DNA from 2 places in the Microbacterium terrisoli genome. Region 2 is predicted to be linked to the other one. Evidence: predicted binding sites of a transcription regulator. Region 2 holds the regulator's gene; the other holds the start of a gene.

Region 1 (15,208 bases), 1.6 Mb from region 2:
GGGCAGCTTCAACGCGTACTGGACTCTCGCGCTGGGCTCGGCCATGGCGCTGTTCATGTACCCGCACTCGATCACGGGCGTGCTGGCGACCAAGAGCCGCAACACGATCCGCCGCAATGCGATGATCCTGCCGCTGTACTCGCTGATGCTCGGCGGGCTCGCGCTGCTGGGGTATGTGGCCATCAAGGCGGGCACGCAGCCCATCGACGTGAACGGCTCGATCAACGCACAGCTGGTCGTGCCGCAGCTGTTCATCGACGCGTTCCCGAAGTGGTTCGCCGGCGTCGCCCTCGCAGCGATCGCGATCGGCGCCCTGGTGCCGGCGGCGATCATGTCGATCGCGGCGTCGAACCTGTTCACCCGCAACATCTACAAGGACTACTTCAAGAAGAATGCGACGCCCGAGCAGGAGGCGAAGGCCTCCAAGCTCGTGTCGCTGGTCGTGAAGCTGGGTGCTCTGGTGTTCGTGCTGGGCATGGATCAGACCTCGGCGATCAATATGCAGCTGCTGGGCGGCGTCTGGATCCTGCAGACGTTCCCGGCGATCGTCGCGGGTCTGTACACGCGCTGGTTCAATAAGTGGGCGCTGTTCGCCGGATGGGCCGCGGGCATCATCTACGGCACGGTGGCGGCGTACAACGTCGTCAACCCCGTCACGCACAACCATTTCGGCGGTTCGGTCGCGAACTTCCCGTTCACCGAGGTGCCGGTGTACATCGGTGTGTCGGCGTTCGTGGTCAACGCGGTCATCGCGGTCGGTCTGACGCTGATCCTGCGGGCCTTCAAGGTCAAGGACACCGGCGACACGACTCGGCCGAGCGACTACGGTGCAGACGAGCACGACCCGAAGGTCGTCGAGATCGAGCGCGCTGCCGCAGCCGAAGAGGCCAACCCGCTCGCGCAGGACGCCCGACCCGACATGACGTTGTGATCGCCATACCGTGACAGGCTGGAGGGTATGACGCAGGCGATCCAATACACCGCTTTCGGTGGACCCGACGTTCTGACCCTCGTGCACACGACCTCCCCGGCACCCGCTGCCGGGGAGGTCGCGGTGCGTGTGGCGGCGGCGGGCGTCAACCCGGTCGATGCGAAGATCCGATCGGGGCTGCGGCCCACGGGCGAGATCACGACCCCGCGCGGGGTGGGCGACGATGGTGCGGGAACGATCACCGCGGTCGGCGCCGACGTCGTGGGGTTCCGACCGGGCGACGAGGTGATCGTGTTCGGCGTCAAGGGCACCTACGCGACCGACATCGTCGTGCCCTGTCAGAACGTGCAGCCGCGTCCGCCCGCGGTCTCGGCGGCCGAGGGCGCGGCCCTGGGCGTGCCCGCGGGCACGGCCTACCAGACGCTGCGCAGCATCGACGTGCGGGCGGGCGACACGCTGCTCGTGCACGGCGGTTCGGGCGCCGTGGGGCAGGCCGTGGTGCAGCTCGCAGTGCTGTGGGGTGCGGCAGTGGTCGCCACGGCATCCCCTCGCCGGCATGATCGCCTGCGCGCGCTCGGCGCCATCCCCGTCGCGTACGGCGACGGGCTCGAACAGCGCGTGCGCGAGGCAGCCGGGGCGAAAGGCGTGACGTGCGTCATCGACATCGCCGGAACCGACGAGGCGATCGACGTGTCGCTGAGGCTGTGCGCGGACCGCACCCGTATCGCGACCCTGGTGCGGGGGAAGGATGCCGCATCCCTCGGCATTCTCGCCTTTCTGGGCGGCGCGCCCGACCCGCTGACAGCGCGCGAGCTGCAGCTGCGCGCCGAGGCGATGCCCGTGGTGCTCGCCCTGATGGCGGCAGGTCGCTTCAGCGTCGAGCTGGGCCCGTCGTTCCCCCTGGCGGATGCGGTGCAGGCGCACCTCGCGCTGGAGTCCGGGGTCGACGGCAAGATCACGCTGATCCCGTGACTGCTCTGCACGACGCGCCGCAGCACGATGAGCCGCATACTGATCCGCCTCCGCCGACTCGAACAGGCACGACACTCACTCTGGCCTGCAGGTCGCACAGGTATTTGAATCCGCAGGTCGACGCCGTCCCGACCCCTCGATTCGCTGCGCTCACTCAGGCCCGGTGGCCACAGGCCGACCGGGCGTGTTCGACCATTGGCTCCATGATCCGGGGTAGACGGTGACGTCGATCCCGGCGAGGGCTCCGGCCAGCGCGGTGTGCGCGGCGGTGATCCCCGATCCGCAATAGGCGGCGACGTCCACGCCGGGCCGCGCACCCACGCTCTCGAACGCCGCGCGCAGGGCCGCAGCATCCCTGAACCGTCCGTCGGCAAGATGCACGAGGCTCGGCAGGTTCACAGCCCCCGGAATGTGGCCCGCGAGCGGGTCCAGCGGCTCGTTCTCGCCACGGAAGCGCTCGGGCGAGCGCACGTCCAGCAGCACCCCGTGGTCGGGCCACGCGGCCGCGTCGTCGATGGATGCCGCCCCCGCGGTGCGCTCGTGCAGCGTGACCGACCCCGGCCCGGGCCGTTGGTCACCGGTCGCCACGGGCAGACCCGCGCCCGTCCAGGCGCGGTAGCCGCCGTCGAGCACCCGGACATCCGAGACCCCCGCACCGGTGAGCAGCCACCAGGCGCGGGCGGCACCCATGCTGTTCCAGTCGTCGTACACGACGATGGTGTCTGCGTCATCCACGCCCCAGCCTCTGGCCGCCCCCTGCAGGTCCTCGAGGCTCGGAACAGGATGACGACCGTCTTCGGGCCGACCCACGTGCGCGAGTTCTCCATCGAGGTCGACGTAGACGGCGCCGGGCACATGCCCGTCGAGATATTCGGGATGGCCGTCGGGCCGATCGAGGCGATAGCGCACGTCCAGCACGCGGACGGGGGCGTCGTCCGGAGAATCGGAGGCCAGCAGAAGAGACAGCTCTTCGGCGGTGATGAGCGGATGCATGACTCCATCGTGCCGCAACACTTCGACACACGCCGCCGAGCCCGCGCAGACCCGAGACCACAATGGAGGCATGTCCGAGAACTCCGACTGTCCCACTCCGGCCTTCGCCACCGCGCAGGTGCGCTCGGGCTTCTCGGCGCAGACAGCGCCGGCGGCCGCCGTGCCGCCGATCTACCAGTCGAACGCGTTCGAGTTCGAGTCGCTCACCCACGCCGCCGACCTGTTCGCACACCGCCGCGACGGCGACGTCTATTCGCGCACCGCGAACCCCACCGTCACCGTGTTCGAGCAGCGTCTGGCTGCCCTCGAGGGCGGTTCGGCCTCGGCGGGTCTGGCCTCGGGTCAGGCGGCGGTGGCCGTGGCGCTGCTGGCACTGGCCGGTCGCGGCGGCCACATCGTCGCGGCGACCCAGCTGTACGGCGGCACCGTCGACCTGCTCGAAGACACGCTGCCGGACTGGGGCATCACGACCACATTCGTCGATCAGGACGACATCGACGCGTGGCGCGCGGCCGTGCGCCCCGAGACCCGCGCGCTGTTCGCCGAGACCGTGGCCAACCCCGTCGCCCAGGTGCTCGACGTGCGTGCCGTGGCAGAGATCGCCCACGAGGCGGGGGTTCCCCTGGTCGTCGACAACACGGTGGCCACGCCCTATCTGCAGCGGCCGAAAGAGTTCGGTGCCGACATCAGCGTGCACTCGGCGACGAAGTTCATCGGCGGGCACGGATCGGTCATGGGCGGCGCGATCGTCGACCTCGGCACTTTCGACTTCACCGCCCAGCCTGCGAAGTGGCCGGCTCTCACCGAGCCGTCGCGCCGGGTGCCCGGCGAGAGCCTGGTCGAGCACTTCGCGAGCGGTTCGCCGTTCATCGCGCTCATCAAAGCAAAGTACATGCACGATCTGGGCCCGACGCTGTCGGCGTCCAGCGCCTTCCAGCTGCTGCAGGGACTGGAGACCCTGGACCTGCGCATGCAGCGCCACTCGTCCTCCGCGCAGCGCGTGGCCGAGCACCTGGCCGCACACCCCGCAGTCGCACGGGTGCACCACCCGGGGCTGGCAGGCAACGCCGGTCACGCGGCGGCCGCCGAATACCTGCCGCGCGGGGTGCCGTCGGTGTTCTCGATCGACCTGCACGCCACGGGCGACGAGGCCGCAGACTTCGCCCGTGTGGAGGCCTTCATCGCCGGGCTGCGCGTGGTGCGCCTGCTGGCCAACATCGGCGATGCGCGCAGCATCGTCACCCACCCGGCCTCGATGACCCACAGCCACCTCTCGCGCTCGCAGCTGGCCGAGGCCGGAATCTCCACCACCACGGTGCGGCTGTCGATCGGCCTCGAAGACCCGGACGACCTGATCGCCGACCTCGACCGGGGGCTGGCCGCCATCTGACGTTGCGACCCCCGCGTTCTCAGTAACCTGAGGGTATGACTTCTTCTCGCGCGCATCTTCGCTGGGGCATCCTCGCCACCGGCGGCATCGCCCACGCCTTCACCTCGGATCTGCGCACGGCGGGCCTCAGCGTCCAGGCGGTGGGTTCGCGCCGGAAGGAGGCCGCCGATGCGTTCGCCGCATCCTTCGAGATCCCGAGCGCGTACGGCTCCTATGAGCAGCTGGTCAGCGACCCCGATGTCGACATCGTCTATGTCGCGACCCCGCACACGCTGCACGCAGAGGACGCGATGCTGGCGCTCGAACACGGCAAGCACGTGCTCATCGAAAAGCCCCTGACGGCCAACGCACGCGAGGCGGCGGCCGTTCGCGAGGCGGCCGCCTCACGCGGGCTGCTGGCGATGGAGGCGATGTGGACGCGGTATCTGCCCCACATGCGTCGCATCCATGAGCTGCTGGATGCCGGTGCCCTCGGCGAGGTGCGCACAGTGTTCGCCGACCACACCCAGAGCCTGCCGACCGACCCTGCGCACCGCATAAACGCGCTGAAGCTCGGCGGCGGGGCTCTGCTGGACCTGGGCATCTACCCGGTCTCGTTCGTGTGCGACATCCTCGGCGCGCCCACCTCGGTTCTCGCTCAGGCACGGCTGGGCGAGACCGGCGCCGACACCGAGGTCGCCACGATCTTCACGCACGCAGGCGGTGCCGTCTCGACCACACTCAGCTCGTCGCGGGCCGCCGGCCCCAACACCGCGCACATCGTCGGGACCGACGCGCGCATCGACATCGATCGGGTCTGGTACTGCCCGACGACGTTCCGCCTCAGCGCACCGGACGGCACGGTGATCGAAGAGTTCAGCAGCCGGGTCGACGGACGAGGCATGCAGTATCAGGCGCTGGCTGCAGAAGAGATCATCGCCGCGGGCGACCGCGACAGCGCCATCCTGCCCATCGACGAGTCGGTGGCGATCATGGCCACGCTCGACAAGATCCGGCGGCAGATCGGCGTGCGCTACGGCGCGGACGGGCCCGACGGGTCCTGAGGCGGCTCCTGCGCCCCGCCCTGCTGGCGACGGCGCAGCTCGGCGCGCAGCCTGTCTTCTTCGATCTCGCGCTCAAGATCGGCCAGCTGCTGCTCGGTGGTGCGCGGATCGTAGGGCCCGGAAGGCACAGACGGCGGCGCCGGCGGCACGCGCCGTGACGGGCGCGGTGCCCGCGGAGCGCGGGACACGTGCTCGGGGTACTCCCGCCCGATCGTGAACCAGAGGATGACGCCCAGCAGCGGCAGCAGGATCACCAGAATCAGCCAGACGAATTTGGGCATGTGCTTGATCTGGCTGTCGTCGCGCGTCACGATGTCGACGATGGCCACGACCATGGCCGCCAGGACCAGCAGGGGGAACACGAACGACATGACACCGAGCATAAGGGCGACCTGACACACTGGAGTCATGCCCACCTCACAGGATGCCCGCGTCGCCGTCTATCTCGACTTCGACAACATCGTGATGTCCTGGTACGACCGCGTACACGGCCGCAACTCGTATTCGCGCGACAGGCAACGCATCTCCGCGGACGTGTCCGAGCCCGAGATCGCCCAGCGCCTGGCCGAGGCGACCATCGACGTCGGCGCGATCATCGACTACGCAGCCTCGTTCGGAACGCTCGTTCTCACCCGCGCCTACGCCGACTGGTCGAGCCCTGTCAACGCCGAGTACCGGCAGCAGCTCGTGGCGCGTGCCGTCGACCTCGTGCAGCTGTTCCCGGCCGCCGCTTATGCGAAGAACGGCGCTGACATCCGTTTGGCCGTCGACGCCGTTGAAGACATGTTCCGCCTGCCCGACCTCACGCACGTGGTCATCGTCGGCGGTGACAGCGACTACGTCCCCCTCGCGCAGCGCTGCAAGCGACTCGGCAGGTTCGTGGTCGGCGTGGGCGTTGCCGGCTCCACGGCCAAGTCGCTGGCCGCCGCCTGCGACCAGTTCGACGACTACGACTCGCTGCCGGGCATCACCGCACCCAAACCGGTCACGAAGAGCGAGACGAAGGATGCCGCACCCACTCGCAAGCGCAAGAAGAAGGAAGAGCCCGACCCGGCCGGGGAACTGCTCGAACGGGCGCTGGTGCTCGAGCACGTGCGCACCGACGACGAATGGATGCACCTGTCGGCGGTGAAGAACCTGCTGCGGCGGATGGACCCCTCCTTCAGCGAGAAGGCGCTGGGCCACAAGTCGTTCTCGGACTTCGTGAAAGCTCATGGCGACGTCGCCGAACTCGACGAGTCGACCAACATCGTCCGCGTACGGCTGCAGCCCGCTCGCGCCTGACGCATTTCTGGCGCGCGCCTGCAGAGCGCGATAACGTGAGCGAGTGCGTGACGAACTGGACATCACTGCCGACGACAGACCATGAGCCTGCCTCCGCTGCGGCGCCTTCCCGACGGCACCGTCAAGCAGGTCGGACCCCTCACCGGCACCCGGGTGTGGACGATCCCGGGACGCGCGAACAGGCCGCTGGCGACTGCGCGCCCTGACGCGCGCGCCCTCGAATCGGGCGAGCACACCCGGCTGTGCGCGTTCTGCCAGGACCGTTACCTGGAGACCACGCCCGAGAAGGAGCGGCTGGTCGGCGATTCGTACGAGCGGATCGGCCGCGTCGCGGCATCCGCCCTGCAGGATTCGGTCGCCGAGTTCCGCCGCTTCGGCAACCTGTATGAGATCGTCTCGGCCGAGTACTGGCGCACGAACCATGACTTCCAGCCTGCCGCCGACGTGGTCGCGTGGGTCGACGACTACCTCGCCGACCCCGCCGGGCGCGCGCACATCCAGGCCCTCGTCGCCACCCGATCGGCCGCCAACGGCGCGTCCGCAGATCTGCGCGCCACCGCACTCGACCTCATCGGCGGCTCGCACGACGTGATCGTGGCCCGCCGGCATGTGCGCGACGGCGCGACGCGCGACGACGAGCTCGCCTCCAGCGGCGAACTGACGCCCGACGAGCACGCCGTCTACATGACATTCACCGCGCGGGCCGCGCGCGAGATCGCCGACTCGCAGCCGTACGCGGCGTATGTGTCGGTGTTCCAGAACTGGTTGCGCCCGGCCGGCGCCTCGTTCGAGCACCTGCACAAGCAGATCGTGGCAATCGACGAGTACGGGCCGCAGACCGAGCGCGAGCTGGCGCTGCTGCAGGAGGATCCGCGCCTGTACCAGCACGCCGTCGCCGACCTCTCGGTGCGCGAGCACCTGATCGTGGCCGCCACCGACGGTGCGGTCGCCTTCGCGGGAATCGGTCACCGGTATCCGGCGTTCGAGGTGTACTCGACGTGTGCCGCACAGCATCCTGCCGACCATTCGGCAAGCGAGCTTCGCGCGGTCTCGGACCTCGTGCATGCGCTGCACGCGGTCACCGGTGTGCTCGTTCCGACCAACGAGGAGTGGCACTACCAGCCGCGACGGGCCGGCGTGCCGATGCCGTGGCGCGTCGTGATCAAGGCACGGCTGTCGATCGCCGCGGGCTTCGAGGGCGGCACCAAGGTGTACGTCAACACGATCGACCCGTGGACGCTGCGTCAGCGCGCCGTCGACGACCTGCAGCACCTTCGCGACGCAGGTCGGATCTCCGCAGACGTGCGCATCGGCGACGAGTGCACCCCGGCGGACGCGCGCCTGCATTATGCCGACTGACCTGCCTCCCGACACGCCGACTGAGATGCCGACCGATGGCTGAGGTATCGTTGCGCGGCACCCGCGGGCAGATCCTGCTCTCGCTCATGCTGGGCACGTTCCTGATCGCGATCGACTCGACGATCCTGGCCACGGCCGTACCGACCATCGTCGGCGAACTCGGCGGGTTCAGCCAGTTCCCGTGGCTGTTCTCCATCTACCTGCTCGGCCAGGCGGCCTCGGTGCCCGTCTATGCGAAGCTGTGCGACACGTTCGGGCGCAAACCGGTCATGCTCTTCGGCATCGGCCTGTTCCTTGCGGGCTCGATCCTGTCGGCCACGGCCTGGAGCATGACCGTGCTCATCATCTTCCGCGCGATCCAGGGCCTGGGCGCCGGGGCCATCATGCCGTCCAGCATGACCATCGCCGGCGACATCTACACCGTGCGCGAGCGAGCCACTGCGCAGGCATACCTGGCCAGCGTCTGGGCGATCTCGGCGGTGGCCGGTCCGACGCTCGGCGGCGTGTTCGCCCAGTTCTTCAGCTGGCGGTGGATCTTCTGGGTCAACGTGCCGATGGGGCTACTGGCGGCATTCATGCTGATCCGCAGCTATCACGAGTCCTTCGAGCGGACCAAGCAGCGCATCGACATCACCGGGGCGACGCTTCTGACGACGGCGCTCGTGCTGCTGGTGCTCGGCGTACTCGAGGGCGGTCAGGGCTGGGCATGGGGCAGCTGGCAGAGTGTGGGATGCTTCGCCGTGGGCGCCGCGCTTCTGGTGGCATTCGCAGTCGTCGAGCGGCGGGCCGCCGATCCCGTGCTCGCCCCGTGGGTGACGCGCGACCGGGTCGTGGTCACCACCTCGCTCGCCTCGCTCGGCGTCGGCGCCGTCACGATCGGCCTCACCTCGTTCGTGCCGACCTTCCTGGAGCAGACGGCGGGGGCCGTGCCGCTGCTTGCGGGCCTGGCCGTGGCCGCGCAGAGCATCGGCTGGCCGATCTCGGGGAGTCTGGCCGGACGGTTCTATCTGCGCATCGGATTCCGCGCGACGATGGTCATCGGCAGCACGATGACCCTGATCGGCGCGGTCGCGCTCACGCTGTTCTCGTTCACGCCGTCGGTGTGGCTGACTGCCGCCGGATGCATCGCGGTGGGGCTGGGCCTCGGGCTCGTGGCCAACCCGGCGCTGATCGCTGCGCAGTCCTCGGTCGGCCTGCGCGAGCGCGGCGTCGTGTCGGGCACCAACACACTGGCCCGCGCGGTCGGCAGCGCCGTCGGCGTTGCCGTCTACGGCGCGATCGCGAACGCGGTCATCGCCGCGCGCGGCGGTCAGGGCGACCCTGCGGCGATCCAGGCCGGGTCGACCGCCGTGTTCGTCTCGGTCGCCGTCTCGGCCGCCCTGCTGATCGCGTGCACGGTGTTCGTCCCGCGCGTGCCCATCAGCGACGAGTAGCGCTCCGTGCCACCGCCCGAGCTTCACCCGAGATGAGGGCGGCCGGCCCAGACGAGGATCCTCGAGCCTCGAGAGCCCTCCCCTGGCACTGATCCCCTCCGCTCGGCACGCAGGCAACGCGCCGCCGGCGAGCGGGCAACGCGCCGCCGGCGCGCGGGATCAGCGCGCGAGCTCGCCCGCTGACGCCACGAACCGCAGGTACGCCTCGAGGCCATCTGAGGCGACCATTGCGCGAAGCACGACCTCGTCCACCGCACTGCGATACGCGGCGAGCATGTCGGGGGCCGTGGTCGGCGTGATCACGGTGTCGATCGCCTCGACGCCCAGCCGGGCGAAGTTCGCCGCGTACTTCGGCGCACGCCCATAGCGCTCCGCCTCGGTGCGCAGCCGCGGCATCCCGTCTTCGCCCAGTGCGGTGCGCACATACAGCGCGACGTGCGCACCGGGCGCGCTCGCGTGGGCCTCGGCCGACTGCGCGGCAGCGGCCTGCACAGGCAGCCAATTCAGCAGCATCCCGTCTGCCGCCTCGGCCGCAAGCGCGCGCATCTTCGGCCCGAGCGCGCCCACGACGATGCCGGCACCGGTGCGGCCGCGCAGCGTGTCGACGGCATTGCGGACGGCCGCCAGTACGGGACCGGATGCCTGGCCCGACCCGATTCCGAGCATCAGCCGGTCTTCGGGCAGGCCGTCGGCCCTGGCCAGGATCTCATCGGGCGTGACGCGGTCCAGCGGAATCACGCCGGTGCCCAGCACGAGGTGCTCGGTCGCCCGGGCCGCTTCGTGCAGCGCGGACAGCGCATCGCCGCCGGGAGTGTCGTTGACCCACAGCGCGTAGAGGCCGGCCTCTTCGGTCGCCGCGGCGATCTGTGCGATCACCGCCGGGCCGAGAGCACCGGCTACTCCGATCGAAACGGGGGTGTCAGTCATGCCACTGAGTGTGCCACCATCGCTAGTGGCCGAGGGGCGGACCACGCCGCCCGGATGAGAGGCAGCCTGTGACGTTCGACCTCGTGATCGTCGCCCTGCCGCTGTCGGGCGTCCTCACGGTGCCAGAGACGCTCACCGGCTTCGCTGACCGCGGTGATCGGCCTGTTCGTCTCGAACACGGCGACCGCCGTGCTCATGGCGCCCATCGCGATCTCGACGGCCGTGCACCTGGGCGTCTCGCCGTATCCGTTTGCCATGATGGTCGCGCTGGCCGCCTCGTCGGCGTTCATGACGCCGGTCTCATCTCCCGTCAACACGCTGGTCGTCGAGCCCGGCCGCTACCGGTTCGCGGACTTCGTCAAGATCGGTGCACCGTTCACCGTGATCACACTCGTGGTGAGCGTGCTGATGGTGCCGCTGCTGATGCCACTGCAGGCGCCTGGACCGTCACCAGCAGGGCGTCGGCTGCGGCATCCACTCGCACGACTCCCCCGTCGCCGAGAGCGCCCGAGACGAACAGGTCGGCGATGCGGTCATCGACCTCGCGCTGGATGAGCCGACGCAGCGGCCGAGCACCGTACTCGGGCTCGTAGCCGTGGTCGGCCAGCCACTGCACGGCGGCGTCGGTGACCTCGACGTGCACTCCGCGACCGGCGACGCGCTTCTGCGTCGCAGCCAGCAGCAGGTGCACGATCTGACGCAGCTCGTCACGGCCGAGCTTGCGGAACAGCACGATCTCGTCGATGCGGTTGAGGAACTCGGGCCGCATCGCCTCGCGCAGCTTCGCGAAGATGCGGTCGCGCAGCTGCTGCTGTGAGCCGAATCCGGTCTCTCCCCCGCCGTCGGCGAGGAAGCCGATGGCACCGCCGCGAGATGCGAGGAACTCGCTGCCGAGGTTCGATGTCATGACCACCACCGTGTTCCGGAAGTCGACCGTGCGCCCCTGACCGTCGGTCAGCCGCCCGTCGTCGAGCACCTGCAGCAGCAGGTTGAACACGTCGGGGTGCGCCTTCTCGATCTCGTCGAACAGCACGACCGCGTAGGGGTTGCGCCGCACGCGCTCGGTCAGCTGACCGGCTTCGTCGTAGCCGACGTATCCGGGAGGGGCTCCCACCAGCCGCGCGGCGGTGTGCCGCTCGCCGAACTCGCTCATGTCGAACCGGATCACGGCCGAGTCGTCGTCGAACAGCGACTGGGCCAGAGCCTTGGCCAGCTCGGTCTTGCCGACGCCGGTCGGTCCCAAGAACAGGAACGACCCGATCGGCCGGTGCGCGTCGCCCATGCCGGTGCGGTTGCGCCGCACGGCCTTGGCGACCGCGGTCACCGCGTCATCCTGCCCGATCACGCGCGCGTGCAGCTCGTCTTCGAGCGAGGCCAGGCGGTCGCGCTCGGTCTCGGTCAGGCGCGAGACCGGGATGCCGGTGGACCGGCTGATGACCGCAGCGATCTCGGGCTCGTCCACGACGGCTTCTGCGTGAGGTCCGCCCGCGCCGGCGGCGACCTCATCGAGCTTGCTCTGCACGTCGCCGATCTCGTCGCGGATGCGCGAGGCGTCTTCGTAGTGCTCGGCCGCGACGGCCGCATTCTTGTCGGCCTCGAGGTCGGCCAGGCGCTGCATGAGCTGCGCGGCATCGGTCTGCAGGCCGAGCCGCAGGCGCAGCCGAGCACCCGCCTGGTCGATCAGGTCGATCGCCTTGTCGGGCAGCACCCGTTCGGTGAGGTAACGGTCCGACAGTTCTGCAGCCGACTGCAGCGCAGCATCGGTGTAGGTCACACCGTGGTGCAGCTCGTATGCGGGCTTCAGTCCGTGCAGGATCTTCACCGCGTCTTCGACGCTCGGCTCGCCCACCTTGACGGGCTGGAAGCGGCGCTCCAGGGCGGCATCCTTCTCGATGCGGCGGTATTCGTCCAGCGTCGTCGCGCCGATCAGGTGCAGGTCGCCGCGGGCCAGGCGCGGCTTGAGGATGTTGCCCGCGTCCATTCCGCCGTCGCCGTTGCCGCCGGCGCCGACCACGGTGTGCAGCTCGTCGATGAACACGATCAGCTCGTCCTTGCGTGCGGTGATCTCATCCATCGTCTTGGTCAGCCGCTCTTCGAAGTCGCCGCGGTAGCGGGTGCCGGCGACCATGCCCGGCAGGTCGAGCGCGATCACGCGCTTGCCGCGCAGCTGCTCGGGCACCTGACCTGCCACGATCGCGCGGGCCAGGCCCTCCACGATCGCGGTCTTGCCGACGCCGGCGGCGCCCACGAGCACCGGGTTGTTCTTCGTTCGGCGGCTGAGGATCTCGATGGTCTGCTCGATCTCGACCGCGCGGCCGATCACCGGGTCGAGCGAACCCTCGGTGGCCAGTGCGGTCAGGTCGGTGCCGAATCGGTCGAGCATCGGGGTCTCGGATCCCTCCTCCCGGTCGGCGCCGGCCGACGCGCCGCTGGGCGTCACGGTCTCGCGCATGCCCTGGCTGAGGGCCTCGGCGCTCACCCCTGCCCGGGCCAGCACCTGGCCCGCGGGCGTGTCCTGACTGAGCACGATCGCAAAGAACAGGTGCTCGGGGTCGACATATGTGGCCCCCGACGAGCGGGCGACCTGGAAGGCGTGGAACAGCGCGCGCTGCAGCGGGGGCGTGATGATCGCCCCGTCGGCGGCGTTCTGGCCGGTGACCGCCGACGGCAGCCGTTCTTCGACCGCCTGCGCGATCGCGGCCGGATCGGCGCCGATGCGGCGCACGGCCTCGGTGGCAGGACCTTCCTGCATCAGCACGTGCAGCAGGTGCAGCGTGTCGACCTCGCGCTGTCCGCGGTCCAGCGCGTACTGCGCGGAGCGCTGCAGCACGTCTTGCGTGCGCGAGGTCAAGAACCGGCTCAGATCGATCGAGCGCTGCTCGCGAGCGCGCTCACCGGCAAGGTAGCGCGCCAGGAAATCGTCGAACGCGCCCGCGCCGTCTGCGGCGCCCTCGACCGGGGTGGTGCCATCGTCGTTCATTCGTGTTCTCCAAAAGATGAGTCTTGGGGTGTCAAGTTTAGAAACTTGAGCACTGTTATATCAAGTTCAACGTCTGTTCGGCGATCGTATTCCTGGAGCATTCGGGATGTCGGAACCCCTGCATAGGGTGAAACCACATCACCCCAGGAGGATTCCCATGGACTGGCGCATCGAGCTGATCTTCGTCCCCGTGACCGACGTCGACCGAGCGAAGGAGTTCTACACTCGCATCGGCTTCCACCCCGACCACGACCAGACGCCGTTCGAGGGGCTGCGCTTCGTGCAGATGACCCCGCCCGGCTCGGCCTGCTCGATCGCGTTCGGCACGAACCTCGGCATCGAGCTCGAGCCGGGGCGGCAGAACACGATCCAGGTCGTCATCCCCGACGCCGAAGAGGCGCTGGCGCATCTGCGCGGCTTGGGCGTCGACGCGGAGGGCGTCGATGAGCAGGCGTGGGGCCGGTTCGTGACGTTCCGCGACCCCGACGGCAACCGCTGGACCCTGCAGCAGATGCCGGTGCGGTAGTCAGCCCTCGGGCAGGATCGACGGGTCCGTCTCGTCCCATTTCTGTGCGGTCTGGGCGATCCAGAACACCGCGAAGAACGCGACGAGGCCCAGTTCGCCTCCGAGCACCCACGGATGCCCGGTCAGATCGATGCCCGCCACGCGCACGATCGCCACACCCAGCAGATACGCGACGCACACGAGCATCCCGACCGCCACCACGGTGTACACGAGGCGCCACGGCTCCGGGCGCGTGCCCGCCGACGCGCGCAGTACGGCACGGCGTGTCGCGTGCGGCGCGGTCACCGCACTGATGACGGCCACGGCGACCATCAGCCCGAAGAATCCGCTGGTGGCCACCATGTGGCCCTGGGCCGCGAGCACGTCCGGGGCGACGAGCAGCCAGACGACCAGGCCGACGCCCAGCAGGCCCGTGATCGCCGCGCCGGCGATCACACCCGCGGTGACCCTGCGCTGCACGCGGGCCAGCACGACGGCCACGAGGGCGACCAGCACCGCAGCGATGCCGAGCACCAGCACACCGGTGCGCACGGTGGCCCATTCCGCCTGCGGCACGCACCCGCCTCCGCCCGCACACCCCGGCATCAGCCCCGACACGTCGCCCGGGGCGATCGGCGTCGGCACGAACGCGATCATCGCGGCGAACACAGCCGCGACATCCAGCAGCAGCTGCTCGACGCTGTGCCCCGACAGCGCAGCCAGCGCGAGCGCGATCGCGCACATCGCGCCCACGAACACTGTGCGCCCCGAGGTGTAGAACATCGCACTGATCGAGGTGACCGGTCCGTCGGTTGCGAACACGACGATCAATCCGAGGACGAGCGCCAGGGCGGCCCCGACGATGGTGATTCGAAGGTACCGATAGGTGCGCTGGGACGACGTGCTCGACAATCGCATATTCACGATCCTGCACCCCGCGCGCGGCGCACCGTGGCACTAGCCTGGGGGCGTGTCCACGCCCCCTTCGTTGTCCGACAGACTCGACAAGGCCGTCGAGGGACTCACACCGGGCTATTTCGCCCTGGTCATGGCGACGGGGATCGTCTCGGTGGGCATGCGCACCGACGACTGGGCGGCGGTGTCCCTGCTTCTGCTGGTGATCGCCGGCGCGGCATACGTCCTGCTGCTGGTGCTCAACGCGATCCGCATCGTGCGCCACTGGTCGGCGATGGCCGAGGACTTCGCCGACCCCGCGCGCGCCTTCGGATTCTTCACGTTCGTGGCCGCCACCTGCGTGCTCGGCAGCCGCATCAGCGAAGAAGACGGGTTCCACGGCGTGGCCGTGGCGCTGCTGGCTGTGGCCTCGGTCGCCTGGATCGTGCTCGGTTACACGGTGCCGTGGACCGCCGTGCTCGGCGACCGCAAGAACG
Region 2 (15,208 bases):
GTGCTCCTGCAGCGCGTCGGCCGCGGCGTTGAGCAGGTCCACACGCCGTGCGTCGCCGAGCTGCGCCCACGAGGGCTGCGCCGCGCGCGCAGCGGCGATCGCGGCATCCAGGTCGGCCGTGGTCGCGATCGGAACGCGGCCCACCTCGTCTCCGGTGGCTGGATCGGTTATGACACGCCCGGCACCCGCCGGGGCCTGGATCTCGTCCAGAACAGTGCTCATCTCGGGTTCTCCTTTGTTGTGTCCGCCAGCTGCCGGCCGGCGATGCCGGGCTGTCGCGAGCGGCCGCGCCGGCAGGGCCGGAACACGAAGGAGGCGGGAGACTCCGTCGTGTCCTGTGTGGGCACCACTGTGGCCCGTGCGCCCGCGTCGCGCATCGGCACAGGACGCACACCGATGTGCACCACGCGCACGGGCGGTGCGCGTGACCGCCGATTGTGGTGGACTGATCTCTGCGGGCGGCGCCAGGTCGGACACTGACGCTGGTTGCAGGTGGATGTCGTGAGCAAGGAGGCTCAGCGATGGGCGTGGCCGGGCGCGAGGTGCAGGTATTCGACGCGAGCGCCGTCGAACCCGCCGACCGGTTCGATGCGTGGCGCGAGGCGGTGGATGCGGCATTCGTCCCGTTGCGCGCCTCGGCGCACTCGGTCAGCGGGTACCAGGGCGCACTGCTCGCGCAGGACCTGGGCGAGACGGTCACCGCCACCCAGGTCGGCGGATCTCCGGTCACGGTGTGGCGGGATCGCGCCACGATCGCCCTGTCTGATCCCGGCATCTACAAGCTCGGTCTGCAACTGCACGGCTATTGCGTGCTGTCGCAGGATGGGAGAGAGGCGGCGCTCACCCCTGGTGATCTCGCGATCTACGACACGACGCGGCCCTATGTTCTGGACTTCGCTGAGTCTTACCAGATGTTCGTTCTGCTGATCCCCCACGACCGACTTGGGCTCACGGTCCGTCAGGTGAGCCATCTGACCGCTGAACGCATTTCTGGTCGGAAGGGGTTGGGCGCCCTGACTTCGGGCCTGCTCACGCAGCTCGGTGCGCAGATGCGTGAAGGTGGCGCGGATGCCGCTCCACGCGCCGTCGACGCCATTGTCGAGCTCGTTCACGCGACCCTCAGCGAGCGACTGGGAGCCTCGGACACGCTCGCCGGCGCGTCCACGATCATGTCGGCGACCACTGCGTGGATCGATCAACATCTGCGGGATCCCGACCTCACTGTGGAAGAGGTCGCACTGGCGCAACACGTCTCCGTGCGCTACTTGCAGAAGCTCTTCGCCGACCACGAGACCACGCCGAGTGCGTGGATCCGCCACCGGCGTCTGCAACGCTGCCAGACCGACCTGCTCGATCCCGCGCTGTCGACGCATCCCGCCGCAGCCATCGGTGCACGCTGGGGGTTCACCGACGCTTCCGCGTTCACTCGCACGTTCAAGGCGAACACGGGCGCGACCCCCGGACAATACCGGGTCGCCGGTGCGAGCCGCAGTTGACGCGTGCGCAGGTGCGTCAGGCCGGCGCAGGGCCACCGGCTGCATGCACGTCCGAAAGGTGAACGCGCGGTTGCCGCCGCGCTTACGCGCTTGCCGCGCGCTTGCTGCGCACTACGCGCGCACGTGCTTGGGCAGGCGGACGAACAGCAGCATGATCAGGCCGGCCAGCAGCACCAGGAGGATGCCGAGGATGCCCCAGTACGTCGCTCCGAACCACGCGATGAACAGGGCCCACAGCCCGGGGGCGAGGAAGCTGGCGACCCGGCCGGTCGTGGCGTACAGGCCGAAGATCTCGCCCTGCATCTCCTCGGGCGAGACGCGGGCCAGCAATGAGCGTGACGCCGCTTGAGCGGGGCCGACGCACGCCGACAGGATCAGTCCGCCGATCCAGAACGGCAGCTTGCCGGCGTCGTGCAGGAAGAAGACCGCCAGCACCATGACCACGAGGATGCTCAAGGCCGTGACGATCACCGCCCTTGCCCCGTACCGATCGTCCAGACGTCCGGCGAAGATCGTCGCGATGCCGGCCACGACGTTCGCGGCGATGCCGAAGATCATGACCTCGGTGGTGCTGAAGCCGTAGACGACCGCGGCCAGCACACCGCCGAAGGCGAACACTCCGGCCAGTCCGTCGCGGTACACGGCACTGGCCAGCAGGAACCAGAAGGTCGGCCGGTGCGTGCGGAACAGCGCCACGATGTCTTTGACCAGCTCGGCGTAGCTCGCGAAGAACCCCACCCGCTTCATGCCCAGCGCCGGCGGCGGCTCCGGGACGTTCAGGAACAGGGGGATGGAGAACACGACCGTCCAGACCGCGCAGCCGGCCGCGATCAGGCGGTAGGCCAGGCCGTCCGAGGTGTCCATGCCGAACCAGTTCGCGAACGTGAGCACGACGACGATGCTCAGCGCGATGATGCCGCCGATGTAGCCCATGCCCCAGCCGAGGCCGCTGACCTTGCCGATGGTGCGGGGCGTGGAGACACTGACCAGCAGTGCGTTGTAGTTCACGCCGGCGATCTCGGAGACCACCGAACCGAGGGCCACCGTGATGGCGCCGAACCAGAAGTAGGCGGGGTCGGCGTGCACGAAGAACAGCGCGAACTGCACCAGTGCGAGAGCGGCGGTGGCCACCAGCAGCCATCGCTTCTTGCGTCCTGCCCGGTCGGCGTTCTGCCCCAGCACGGGCGCCAGCAGCAGGATCGCAATGCCCGCCCAGAACGCGACGAATCCGTACCCGCTGGTCAGTTCGGCCAGGGCGTGCTCTTTGACCGGGTCGCCGGCCGGCAGAGCGGCGATGTCCGTCGGCAGGAAGCGGTCCGAGACCAGGTACAGCGATACGAAGACGAACGTCAGGATGACGGAGTTGAACGGCTGCGTCGCCCAGTCCCACATCGCCCACGACCACACGCGTCGTAGGGCCACCCGCCGCTGGGTGGGCGTGGTGCTCATTGCAGCGGTGGAGAAGCGCGGGTCAGGGGCGTCGGTGCCGGTCACGCTCTTACCGTAGGCGAGCAGAGGGGTGGATGTCACAGGGGCAAAAGTTGAGTGAGTGCGTATCAACTTTATTGACACGCAGAAGCGATCGTCGTACACTTGAGTCATCACGGCTCAAGATCCGGATTTCTCCCGGTTCTCGGGCCGTTCAGGACTTCACAGACAGACCGGGCCGCGGCATCCACCGCGACCCCCGGACAGAAAGAGAAACACATGGCACGTGCAGTGGGTATCGACCTCGGGACGACCAACTCGGTCGTCTCCGTCCTTGAGGGCGGCGAGCCGAAGGTCATCGCGAACGCCGAAGGCTTCCGCACCACTCCGTCGGTCGTCGCGTTCACCAAGGACGGCGAGGTGCTGGTCGGCGAGACCGCCAAGCGCCAGGCCGTCACGAACGTCGACCGCACCATCACCTCCGTCAAGCGTCACATGGGCACCGACTGGAAGACCCAGGACATCGACGGCAAGCAGTACACGCCGCAGGAGATCTCGGCGCGCATCCTGCAGAAGCTCAAGCGCGACGCCGAGCAGTACCTCGGCGACACGGTGACGGATGCCGTCATCACGGTGCCCGCGTACTTCAACGACTCCGAGCGCCAGGCCACGAAGGAGGCCGGCGAGATCGCGGGTCTGAACGTGCTGCGCATCATCAACGAGCCGACCGCTGCCGCGCTCGCCTACGGCCTGGACAAGGGCAAGGAAGACGAGCTCATCCTGGTGTTCGACCTGGGTGGCGGCACGTTCGACGTGTCCCTGCTCGAAGTGGGCAAGGATGACGACTTCTCGACCATCCAGGTGCGCTCCACCGCCGGTGACAACCGCCTCGGCGGCGACGACTGGGACCAGCGCGTCGTGGACTGGCTGATCAAGCAGTTCAAAGACACCACCGGTGTGGACGTCTCGGGTGACAAGATCGCACTGCAGCGCCTGAAGGAGGCTGCGGAGCAGGCGAAGAAGGAACTGTCCAGCTCGACGTCGACCTCGATCTCGCTGCCGTACCTGTCGCTGACCGAGTCCGGGCCCGCGAACCTGCAGGAGAGCCTGACGCGCGCCAAGTTCGAGGACCTGACCAAGGACCTGCTCGACCGCACCCGCAAGCCGTTCGCGGACGTCATCCGCGAGGCGAACATCAAGGTCGGCGACATCGACCACGTCGTGCTCGTGGGTGGTTCGACCCGCATGCCCGCCGTGAGCGAGCTCGTCAAGAGCGAGACCGGCAAGGAGCCCAACAAGGGCGTGAACCCGGACGAGGTCGTCGCCGTCGGCGCCGCCCTGCAGGCCGGTGTCCTCAAGGGCGAGCGCAAGGATGTGCTGCTGATCGATGTGACTCCGCTGAGCCTCGGCATCGAGACCAAGGGTGGCATCATGACCAAGCTCATCGAGCGCAACACGGCCATCCCGACCAAGCGCAGCGAGACCTTCACGACCGCCGACGACAACCAGCCGTCGGTGGCGATCCAGGTGTTCCAGGGTGAGCGCGAGTTCACCCGGGACAACAAGCCGCTGGGCACGTTCGAGCTGACCGGCATCGCGCCGGCTCCGCGCGGCATCCCGCAGGTGGAGGTCACCTTCGACATCGACGCCAACGGCATCGTCCACGTGTCCGCCAAAGACAAGGGCACCGGCAAGGAGCAGTCGATGACCATCACCGGCGGCTCGTCGCTGCCCAAGGAGGACATCGAGCGCATGGTGCGCGAGGCCGAGGAGCACGCAGCCGAAGACAAGCAGCGTCGTGAGTCCGCCGAGACCCGCAACCAGGCCGAGACCCTGTCGTACTCGATCGAGAAGCTGATCAAGGACAACGACGACAAGCTGCCCGCCGACGTCAAGGAGAGCGTGCAGGCCGATGTCGACGCACTCAAGACCGCGCTGGCCGGCGATGACGACGACGCGGTCAAGACCGCGTACGACACGCTGAACCAGTCGCAGCAGAAGCTGGGCGAGGCGATCTACCAGGCCGCGCAGTCCGAGGGAGCCCAGGGCGACCCGAACGCGACCGACCCGGGCGACGGCTCCGCGCCGAACCCCGAAGAGGACGTGGTGGACGCTGAGGTCGTCGACGACGAGGACGAGAAGAAGTAACCATGACCGGCAAGGACTTCGACGATGACGAGGTCCGTCCGGGCGAGGGGCCGGAGGAGCAGTCCTCCGGCCCCGACGCGCAGGACGGGACCCGTGACGGTGAGAACGAGAACGCAGACGAACTGACCGTCGATGACATTCTGGGCACGGCCCAGAACCCGGATGCCGCAGCCGAGGACGCGAAGCTCGCCGACCTCGAGTCGACGCTGCTGAACGACCTCAAACGGCTGCAGGCGGAGTACGCGAACTACCGCCGGCGCACCGAGGAGCAGCGCGGGGTCGAGATCGATCGCGCCAGGGGCGAGGTGGCCAAGGGCATGCTCCCTGTGCTCGACGACCTCGATCGGGCAGCCAAGCACGGCGACCTCGAAGAGGGCAGCGCCTTCTCGGTGATCGCCGAGAAGATCCGCGGCGTCGTGGATCGACTCGGCGTGGTCTCCTACGGCGAGGCCGGGGATGCGTTCGATCCGCAGCACCACGAGGCGGTCTTCCAGCAGCCGACGCCCGGCGTGACAGAGCCCACGGTGCTCGAGGTCGTCGAGACGGGCTACCGGCTCGGCGAGGTCGAGCTGCGGCCTGCGAAGGTCGTCGTCGCCGTCCCCGCGGAATAGCCAGGAGGCGCGATGGCCAGTCAGGACTGGTTCGACAAGGACTTCTACAAGACGCTCGGGGTGTCCAAGGACGTCGGCGACGCCGATCTGAAGAAGACGTACCGCAAGCTCGCGCGCAAGTACCACCCGGACTCGAACCCGGGTGATGCCGCGGCCGAGGCGAAGTTCAAGGAGATCAGCGAGGCATACGCCGTGCTGAGCGACAAAGAGCAGCGCGCGGAGTACGACCAGATCCGTGCGATGGGCTCGGGCGCCCGCTTCACGGCGGGCGGCCAGGGCGCTGGTGGCTTCGAAGACGTCTTCAGCGCATTCGGTCAGGGCCGTGGCGGGCGGTACCAGTCCGCCGGCAACTTCGAGGACATCTTCTCGATGTTCGGGCAGCAGCCCGGCGGCTTCGGGTCGGGGCGCTTCGGCGAGTCGACCGGTGGCTACCGCGGCTTCGGCGGCCCGCAGCGCGGGGCGGACGTCACGGCCCGCACGACGCTCGATTTCACGACGGCCGTCAGGGGCGAGACGATCTCGCTGGCCGGCGAAGACGGAAAGTCGTTCAAGGTGAAGATCCCCGCCGGTGTCTCCGACGGCCAGAAGGTGCGCCTGCGCGGCCGCGGACGTCCGTCCCCGGACGGCGGCGAGAACGGCGACATCGTCGTGACGGTGAGCGTGCGGCCGCATCCTGTCTTCACCCGTGACGGGCTGAACCTGCGCCTGACGGTGCCGGTGACCTTCACCGAGGCGACCCTCGGAGCCACGATCGAAGTGCCGACCCTGGGCGGCGACCCGGTGCGGCTGCGCGTGGCCCCCGGCACCCCGTCCGGACGCGTGCTGCGGGTCAAGGGACGCGGAGTGGTCACCAAGAAGGGCACCGGCGACCTGCTTGCCGAGGTCCAGGTGGTCGTGCCCGCGCATCTGGACGACGCGGCCCGCACGGCGCTCGAACAGTTCGCCGCGGTCGAGCCGAAAGAGAATCCGCGGGCAGACATGATGGCCAAGTCCCGCGCGTGATCCGCGATCGTTGAGCGAGCGAAGCGGGTAGAAGCGGGCACGGAGCCCACAGTGAGCAACGAGAAGAGAGGCAGGAGGTGATTCCAGATGGCCCAGCGCAAGCCTGAGCACGAGATCGACGAGGACTCTCCCGTCTTCGCGATCGCGGCGGCCGCCGAGCTGTCCGGAATGCACCCCCAGACGCTGCGCCAGTACGACCGGATCGGTCTGGTCGTGCCGGCGCGCACGCAGGGCGGCTCTCGCCGGTACTCCATCCGGCACATCGAGCAGCTGCGCGAGGTCGCGCGCATGTCGGCGGACGGCATGAGCCTGCCGGCGATCGTGCGCATCCTCGAGCTCGAGAGCCGGGTGCGCGAACTGCACGTGCGCGTTCAGGCCCTCGAGGCGCGGGTGCGCGTCGAGGTCGAGAACCGGCCCGGCGCTCGCGTGTTCGCCGCCGGGGCGACGGGCGCGGTCGTCTCCCTGCGGCACGGGCGGCGTGTGCGCCGCTCGACCGACATCGTCCTGTGGCGTCCGCGTCATCCCGACGACGACGAGTGAGCCGCGGCCTCGCAGACGGGCCTACCCTGGGCGTAGGGCTGTCGCACGCCGACGAGCGGCCGCATCGGCGCGGCCGCGGACGCGCGCAGCCGCCGACGAAGGAGATGACGATGGCAGGCACGCCGATCGTCCCACCGTTCAGTGAAGCCGATGCCGTGGCCAAGGTGCGCGCGGCGGAGGACCTGTGGAACACCCGCGACCCGGAGCGGGTGGCTGCCGCGTACGCTCCCGACAGCCGATGGCGCAATCGCACCACGTGGGTGCGCGGACATGACGAGATCGTTGCATTCCTCACGCAGAAGTGGGATCGCGAGCGCGACTACCGGCTGATCAAAGAGATGTGGTCGTACGGCGGCAATCGCATCGCGGTGCGGTTCGCGTCGGAGTCGCAGGGCAAGGATGGGCTTTGGTATCGCTCTTACGGCAATGAGCAGTGGGAGTTCGACGAGAACGGCCGCTGCCTGTTCCGGCACGCGAGCATCAATGACCTGCAGATCGCCGAAGGCGACCGGCTGTACCGGTGGGATGCTCCGGGCCCGCGGCCCGAAGGGCACGCCGGACTGACCGAGCTCGGTCTGTAGCTGCAGCGCTCGATGGCAGCGCACGCACCGTTCACCTACCGCATCACCAAGGCGGGCGAGGTCTTGATCTCGCGTAGGGGTCGACCGGTGACGAGGATGCGGGGCGCCGCCGCCTGGTGCTGAAATCGATTTCGTGATGTGATGGGCGAGATCAAGGAGGGTCATGCCCCGTGAACATCACCGTCGTCTGCGCGCGCTCGCCGCTGCCGCGGCATCCATCATCGTCGCGAGCTCGCTCGCGGGCTGCACGACCAGCGGTGACGCAATGAGGCTGCACATCGACCCGCACAAGCCGTTCGTGCTCGCTGGTGTCGATGACCTGACACAGATCGCGAAGCTCACCGGCCCCGGCGCGATCAATGACACCGCGAGCGTGGGCGTGGCGGGCACGGACCTCGGGTCCATGACCACCATCGGAGACAAGACGTTCTTCTTGTTCGGCGACACGTTCGGCGATCGCGACCCTGATAGCTACGGCGGTCAGGGCGGGTTCTGGCGGTCGAACGTGTCGGCGTACAGCACCGACGACGATCCGTCCGACGGCATCACCTTCGATGGCTGGGCGCCATCGGACGACATCGGCCTCGCAGTGGCGATGGTCGAAGGCAAGCACGAGCCCGACGATACTGGCGAAGTGACGAAGATCCCGACCTACGGCTTCAGCGTCGACGGCGCCCTCTACATCTTCTACATGTCGGTGCGGCATTGGGGCGATGCCGGGGTGTGGGATGCGAACTACTCGAGCCTGGCGAAGTCTGCCGACGAAGGTCGCACGTGGAGCGAGCTGACGCCGCGGTGGCCCGGGGGCTCGAACTTCATCCAGGTCGCGACCGCGCACGTCGAGGACGGCGGCACGGAGTTCGTCTATTTCTGGGCTATACCGGCCGGCCGATTCGGTGGTGTGCAGCTCATGCGCGTGCCTGCCACGACGCGCGATGTCGAGGACCAGAGCGCGTACACGTACTTCGTGGGGACGTCACCGGGTGGTGCGCCGCGCTGGAGTTCCGACATGGATGCCGCGGCCACGGTCGTCGACGGCACGGTCGGCGAACTCTCCGTGATGTGGTCGACGTATCTTGATCGCTGGGTCATGACATACTCGGACGCCGGGAACGCATACATCCGCGAGGGAATTACGCCGTGGGGACCCTGGGGTGAACCGATCGAGCTGGCTGCGGCATCCGAATATCCGGGGCTGTACGCACCATTCATGAACCCGCGCTACGTCGCTGACGGTGGGCGCACCATCTACTTCGCGATGTCGCTGTGGGGTCCCTACAACGTGTTCTGGTACTCGGTGCACCTCGATAAGGCGTGATGACAGCGGATCTCAGGTGGTCCGTTGTGAAATCGATATATGGCGAGACGCGGCGCCGTTCATAGCCTGCTCGGGCAGAGACAGGCGGAGTCGCGGCATTCTGCAGACCCGACGGTCAGGGGGCGTGAAGCTCGCTGGTGGACTCAGAGCGAGTTTGGCCATTGCTTATGAAATCGATTTCGTCTACTCTGGCCAGCGACGAGATCAACGGTGACTTACGGGAAGCCAGGGTCACCCCTCGCCCCACATCCGGTCGCAGGCCGGGCACAGCGACGGCTCGCAGGCGAGTCGTGTTCCTGAGGAGGACGAATGCACAAGAGTAAGGGCAGGCTGATTGCGGTCGGCGCCGCGGTCATCGTGGCGGGGCTCGCACTCGCGGGATGCTCGGGTGGCGGAAGCAACAGCGCCGACAACGGCGGCGTCACCACCATCACTTTCTGGCATCGCACGTTCACTCCACCCGAGAACGCCTGGTACAAGGACATCGTCAAGAAGTTCAATGACTCCCAGACGAAGATCAAGGTCGTCGACACGGAGGTGCCCGCCGACGCCTGGGATCAGAAGATGAAGGCTGCCCAGGCGGCGGGCAAGGCGCCCGACATCTACACGCACTCTGGGCCGATCCAGGACGCTGTCAACGCGGGTCAGCTGTACGACCTCGGCAAGGTGGTCGACCAGAAGGCGCTCGATGAGATCATGCCGTTCGCCCAGTCGGTCTCCAAGCTCGACGGCAAGTTCTATGCTTATCCGCTGCTGATGGAGGCGCAGACGGTCCTGTTCTGGAATAAGGACATGCTCTCGGCCGCCGGTGTGGACGCGTCGGCGGGCCCCGCGACCTGGGACGACCTGATGGCAGCGTGCGCGAAGATCAAGCCGACCTTGAAGGCAGGACAGTACTGCATCTCGCCTGCCAGCGACGCTGCGACGTTCGCATGGTCCACAGTGGGCCAGCAGTTCAACTTCGCGGGGCACACGGCGCTCACCACCGACTGGACCAAGCCTGACATCGACAATCAGGGTTACCGGGACCTGATGAACGAGTACAAGCAGCTGTGGGACAAGGGCTACATGCCCAAGCAGGCCTTGGCCGCGTACGTCGAAGGCAAGGACTTCGGCCAGCAGAAGGTCGCCTTCAAGGTGTCAGGATCGTGGATGATGTCCGAGATCGGCTCGGACTACAAAGACATGCTGACCAAGACGGGCGTCGGGGCATTCCCGAACGCGCCGCAGGCCGATGGCCGCACGGCCACTACGCTCGGCAACTTCAAGTGGGTCATCGACGCGAAGACCAAGCACGCGAAGGCGGCGGGCCAATTCCTGCAGTGGTCAATCGCCGGCGACCCGGCGAATGTCGTGCCGTTCTTCGTGAACACGCAGTTCACCAAGATTCCGGTGCGCCAGTCGGTTCAGGATGCCGTCGCGAAGGACGAGCACGCTGCTGACGCGCCATGGTCGAACATCGTGATCAAGGACATCGCCCCCACGGCGATCCCCGAGCCCACCTATCCCTGGGATGTCTCGTTGGCCGTGGGCACCGCGATGGAGTCGGTCATGAAGGGTGCAGCTTCGCCGGATGCGGCCATCAAGACCGCGGACGCGGCCATCGCGAAGGTCATCCAGCAGAACGATCTGCCCAGCAAGGCGCCCAAGAACTGAGGCGCGGACTGTTCGGGGGCCGGGCGCTACCGGCCCCCGAAGAGCGCCCGGAAGAGGTGAGAGCATGACCGTTATGCATCCGACGATGACCGACACCGAGATCGTGACGGCGCCGAACGCGCGAGAAGCGCGCCAGCGGCATCGTCGCTATCTGTACCGCGACGGCAAGATCGCCTACTGGCTGTTGCTGCCAGCCGTGGTGCTTCTGGGGATCTTCGTGATCTGGCCCGCGATCTATGCGGCGTTCCTCTCGTTTCAGGACTGGAGCTTCTACAAGGCGCCGGAATTCGTCGGGTGGCGCAACTACATCAACGTTCTGACGGACCCGCTGTTCTGGGCCGCGATCGGACGAGGCTTCGTGTTCGTTGCGATGACGGTACCGCCGATGCTTCTGCTCGCCTTCGCCTTCTCGAGCCTGGTCGTCGCCGTCTCTCGACGATTCGCCAGCATCCTCAAGGTCTCGATCTATCTTCCGACGATCATCTCGACAGTCATCACGTCCATCATCTTCGTGATCATCTACGACTACTCGGGCGGCCTGCTCAACGCGTTCCTCGGGTTGTTCGGCATCGACCCCATCGCATGGCTGGGTGACCCCAAATGGGCACTGCTGGCGATCGCCATTCCGGCGGTCTGGCTTGGGATGGGGCTTACCTCGCTCATCATGGTGGCCGCGATGATCGACATCCCGACCGAGTACTACGAAGCCGCCGCGATGGAAGGCGCCAATTGGTGGCAGCGGACCTTCTTCATCACCATCCCGCAGATGAAGAACATCATCCTCTACCTGCTGGTCACCGGTTTCGTCGCGGCAATCCAGCAGTTGGACCTGCCATTGGTCATGACGCAGGGTGGGCCCCTCGATTCGACCACGCTGCCGAACCTCTTCATCTTCAACCACTTCACCAACGACGTGAACGTCGGCTACTCGATCGCCGCCGCCTTGCTGCTGTTCGTGGTGCTCGGCACCGTCTCGGCGCTCATCTTCAAGTTCGTCAACTCAGAGAGGCTGGTGGACTGACATGGCCACCCTCGCACAGCAGATCGCGCCGGCCCGTCGACGCTCGAAGCACTCGACGGCGTGGTGGTTCTACACCATCGGCAAGGCGATCGTCGGGGTCGTCTTCGTGCTGGCCGCGCTCTTCCCTCTGCTCTGGCTGTTCATCGCCGGCTTCAAGTCGAAGACGGAAGTCATCTCCACGCCGTTCCAGTTCTTCCCGGATGTATGGAAGTGGCAGAACTATGTGCAGATCCTCGGTGATCCGACCTTCCTCGTGACGATGGGATGGACGTTCCTCGGAGCGGTCCTGTTCACCGTGCTCGCGCTGACCGTCAACTCGTTGGCAGCATATGCCTTCGCTCGGCTCGACTTCCGGTTCAAGCGCACGCTGTGGGTCATCGTCATCACCACGATGTTCATCCCCGGCATGACGATCCTGCTCACGAGCTTCATCGTCGTGACCGACCTCGGCATGCTCGACAGTCTGTCGGTGCTGGTCATCCCGGGAGCCGCTACTGCGGCGATGATCTTCTTCATCCGGCAGTTCTATCTGAGCATCCCTTCGAGTCTCGAAGAAGCGGCGATGCTGGACGGCTGCGGGCGCCTGCGCATCTTCTACTTCCTTTTCTTGCCCCTGTCCAAACCACCGTTCGTGGTCATGGGCATCACTGCGTTCCTCGCGTACTGGAACTCCTACGTCTGGCCGATCCTGACGATCACCAGCCCTGAGAAGTTCGTCGTGCAGCAGTACCTCGCGACGTTCCGCACCGGGCGAGGCAGTTCCGAGCTCGGCTTGCTCATGGCGGGATCGGTCCTTGCTGCGGCCCCCGTGATCATCCTGTTCCTCATCTTCCAGCGGCAGATCATCGGCAACATCAAAATGGCCGGTCTGAAATGACACGCGCGGCGTGACGTCGGGCTGACGAGCGGAGGCGGCTACCGCACGCCTCGGGCAGCCAGCGCGTCGCCCAGCTCGTCGGCGTGCTTGAGCGACATCACCAGATAGGGCACGGCGAAGTGGCGCAGGCTCGCTCGGGCACCGCGCGCCCGCTGTGCGTCGCGCACGTCGCGGGCGATCCGGCCCATCACCGGCAGGGTGCTCAAAGCGACCGTGAGCATGAGCGCGATGCGTGCCGGGTCGAGCCGCACGACCGCCAGCGGGCTGAGTCCTCGCTCGATCGCGTTCAGCAGATCGCTCACGCGCGTGGTCAGGGCGAGAAGTCCCGCCAGCGCGAGCGCAGCGACCACGCGGCCCGTGTTCGCCAGCGCGAGGACCGGTCCGAGAAAGATCAGCTGCCCTACCAGCATCAGTACGAGCACCCATCGCAGCGACCACAGCTGCGCTGCGAGAACGCGCAGCCCCAGCATCCCGTCGCCCAGGCCTGCCGCAGCGAACATCACGACCACGAGTGCAAGGGCTGCGCCGGCCGCCCACAGCGTCGATGGCAGCAGCGAGACCGTCAGCACCAGTGCGGCGATGCCCAGCAGTTTCGGTCCTGCCGGCAGGCGATGCAGGATGCCGGTCCCCGGCCGGTAAAGCGTCAGCATCGCAGGCTCGCTTCGTACTCGGCGACGACCTCTGCCGGCTCGCCGATCGCGCGCACCGTGCCTCCGGCGAACAGCACAGCAGTGTCGCACCGGCGGGCGAGGGCGAGATCGTGGGTGGCGAGTATGAGCCGATGGCCGGCGTCTTCGAAAAGATGATCCGCGATCAGCCGCGCGTTGCGTGCGTCGAGATAGGCCGTCGGCTCATCGGCGATCACCAGATCAGGCTTGCGCACGAACGCCCCGGCGAGGGCGAGCAGCTGCTTCTGCCCGCCGGACAGATCGTGGGAGGGGCGTTCGGTCAGGGGTGTGAGGCCGAACCGGTCGAGCGCCTCGGCGACGCGCTCTGCGATGGCCGCAGCATCCCTCCGGCTTTTCCGCATGCCGCGGGCCCGCCGCTGCGGGCGCAGCGAGAAGGCGACGTCCTCGGCGACGGTGGGCATCACGATCTGCGCGTCGGGGTTGCTGAAGACGACGGCGACCCGCCGGCGCAGCTCGTCGGCGTCGCGCGTCGGGTCCAGCCCGAGCACCTCGACCGTACCGGTCGCTGCGGGCACGAGTCCGGCCAGCAGCCGCGCGAACGTCGACTTGCCCGAGCCGTTCTCTCCGATCACGGCGACTGTGTGTGCGTCGGTTTCGAGCGTCACGTCGTGCAGCGCCTCGACATCGCCGAGGCGCACCGTGACATGCTGCAGACGGATCACAACCGCTGCCGAATCACGCCCACGTGCGGCGGAAGGCCCGCGGATACGCCCTTACGAGCGTCATCGTGATGGCGGTGGCCAGCACGGCTTTGATGAGGTCGCCGGGCAGGAAGACGAGACTGGTGAGGAACGTCTCGGGCAGGGGCAGACGCGTGATGAGTGCCTGCAGCGGAATGCCGAACGCGTAGACGACGGCGATGCCTCCGACGATGATCCCGGTCGCCGTGCGCCACAGCGTCGGCTTGCGCAGACCCGCGTGCACGATCAGGCCGATGACGAACGCGCCGACGACGAACCCGATCAGGTAGCCGGCCGACGGGCCGACGAACACGCCCAGGCCTCCGCGTCCGCCGCTGAGCAGCGGCAAGCCGACGGCGACCAGGCCCAGGAACACGGTCATGGACAACGCGCCGAGCCAGGGACCCAGGATCACGCCGGCCAGCATCACGCCGAAGGTCTGTGCCGTGATGGGCACGGCGCCGAAGATCGTGACGGCACCGGGCAGCCCGAGCACGGCGATGATGCCCGCGAACACGGCGACGCGGGCGATGTCGGTCGCGTCGAGTCGGCGGCGTGCGGTGGCGTGCACGGCGGGGAAGATGTCTGTCATGGGGGATGCCTCTACCTGAACGTTGTTCACCTGAACGGTGTTCACTATAGTGGCGGAGTGCCCCCTATCGACAACCCGCGACGACACTCGCACGATGACGTGGTGCGCACGGCGCTGCGCCTGCTCGACGATGTAGGGCTGCCCGATCTGACCATGCGCCGGCTCGCCGCCGAGCTGGGCGTGCAGCCCAGCGCCCTGTACCACCACTTCGCGAACAAGCAGACATTGCTGGCCGAGGTCGCCGACCGCATCGTGACCGCGCGGCCGGCGGCTGAGGCATCCGGCGATTGGTCGCAGGACGTGCACCGCGCGGCCGGTGCGCTGCGCGACAGCCTGCTCGCGTATCGCGACGGCGCGGAGGTCGTCTCGAGTGCACTGAGCATGGGCCTCGGCGCCGAGGTCGCACGCGAGCGGTTGGCTTCGGCGATCGCGGCCGGTGGTTTCGATGCCCCCACCGTCGGACGCGCGTCGACCGTGGTGCTGCACTTCGTGCTGGGGCACGTGTCGCATGAGCAGCAGCGGCTGCAATTCGACAGCCTCGGCGTGGTCGCCACAGACGCGGTCGGTGA

The links. The regulator HspR, encoded in region 2, represses chaperone genes until heat shock. The targets are predictions, from matches to a motif close to AAGTTGAGTCNNNNNGACTCAACTT.
Region 1: a site for HspR is predicted at 13,355-13,379, ahead of QU603_RS05215 (ATP-dependent Clp protease ATP-binding subunit). Genes of this name have one in related genera too.

Annotation. Positions count from the first base shown of each region.
Region 1 covers NZ_CP133019.1:1,254,138-1,269,345, reverse strand. The annotation lists gene mctP (monocarboxylate uptake permease MctP) at 1-931, shown strand, start outside; gene QU603_RS05265 (quinone oxidoreductase family protein) at 959-1,903, shown strand; gene QU603_RS05260 (sulfurtransferase) at 2,054-2,896, opposite strand; gene QU603_RS05255 (O-acetylhomoserine aminocarboxypropyltransferase/cysteine synthase family protein) at 2,967-4,286, shown strand; gene QU603_RS05250 (Gfo/Idh/MocA family protein) at 4,322-5,329, shown strand; gene QU603_RS05245 (PLDc N-terminal domain-containing protein) at 5,299-5,700, opposite strand; gene QU603_RS05240 (NYN domain-containing protein) at 5,738-6,613, shown strand; gene QU603_RS05235 (DUF4921 family protein) at 6,695-7,972, shown strand; gene QU603_RS05230 (MDR family MFS transporter) at 8,008-9,405, shown strand; gene QU603_RS05225 (LLM class flavin-dependent oxidoreductase) at 9,565-10,332, opposite strand; partial or broken gene QU603_RS16420 (SLC13 family permease) at 10,528-10,698, shown strand; gene QU603_RS05215 (ATP-dependent Clp protease ATP-binding subunit) at 10,718-13,312, opposite strand; gene QU603_RS05210 (VOC family protein) at 13,470-13,838, shown strand; gene QU603_RS05205 (hypothetical protein) at 13,839-14,735, opposite strand; gene QU603_RS05200 (tellurite resistance/C4-dicarboxylate transporter family protein) at 14,788-15,208, shown strand, end outside.
Region 2 covers NZ_CP133019.1:3,259,074-3,274,281, reverse strand. The annotation lists gene QU603_RS14830 (aldehyde dehydrogenase family protein) at 1-222, opposite strand, end outside; gene QU603_RS14825 (AraC-like ligand-binding domain-containing protein) at 522-1,496, shown strand; gene QU603_RS14820 (MFS transporter) at 1,608-2,945, opposite strand; gene dnaK (molecular chaperone DnaK) at 3,204-5,072, shown strand; gene QU603_RS14810 (nucleotide exchange factor GrpE) at 5,075-5,683, shown strand; gene QU603_RS14805 (DnaJ C-terminal domain-containing protein) at 5,696-6,685, shown strand; gene QU603_RS14800 (heat shock protein transcriptional repressor HspR) at 6,773-7,225, shown strand; gene QU603_RS14795 (DUF1348 family protein) at 7,336-7,806, shown strand; gene QU603_RS14790 (glycoside hydrolase family 183 protein) at 7,970-9,124, shown strand; gene QU603_RS14785 (ABC transporter substrate-binding protein) at 9,434-10,780, shown strand; gene QU603_RS14780 (carbohydrate ABC transporter permease) at 10,845-11,801, shown strand; gene QU603_RS14775 (carbohydrate ABC transporter permease) at 11,803-12,678, shown strand; gene QU603_RS14770 (energy-coupling factor transporter transmembrane component T family protein) at 12,717-13,328, opposite strand; gene QU603_RS14765 (energy-coupling factor ABC transporter ATP-binding protein) at 13,322-14,029, opposite strand; gene QU603_RS14760 (biotin transporter BioY) at 14,043-14,639, opposite strand; gene QU603_RS14755 (TetR/AcrR family transcriptional regulator C-terminal domain-containing protein) at 14,697-15,208, shown strand, end outside.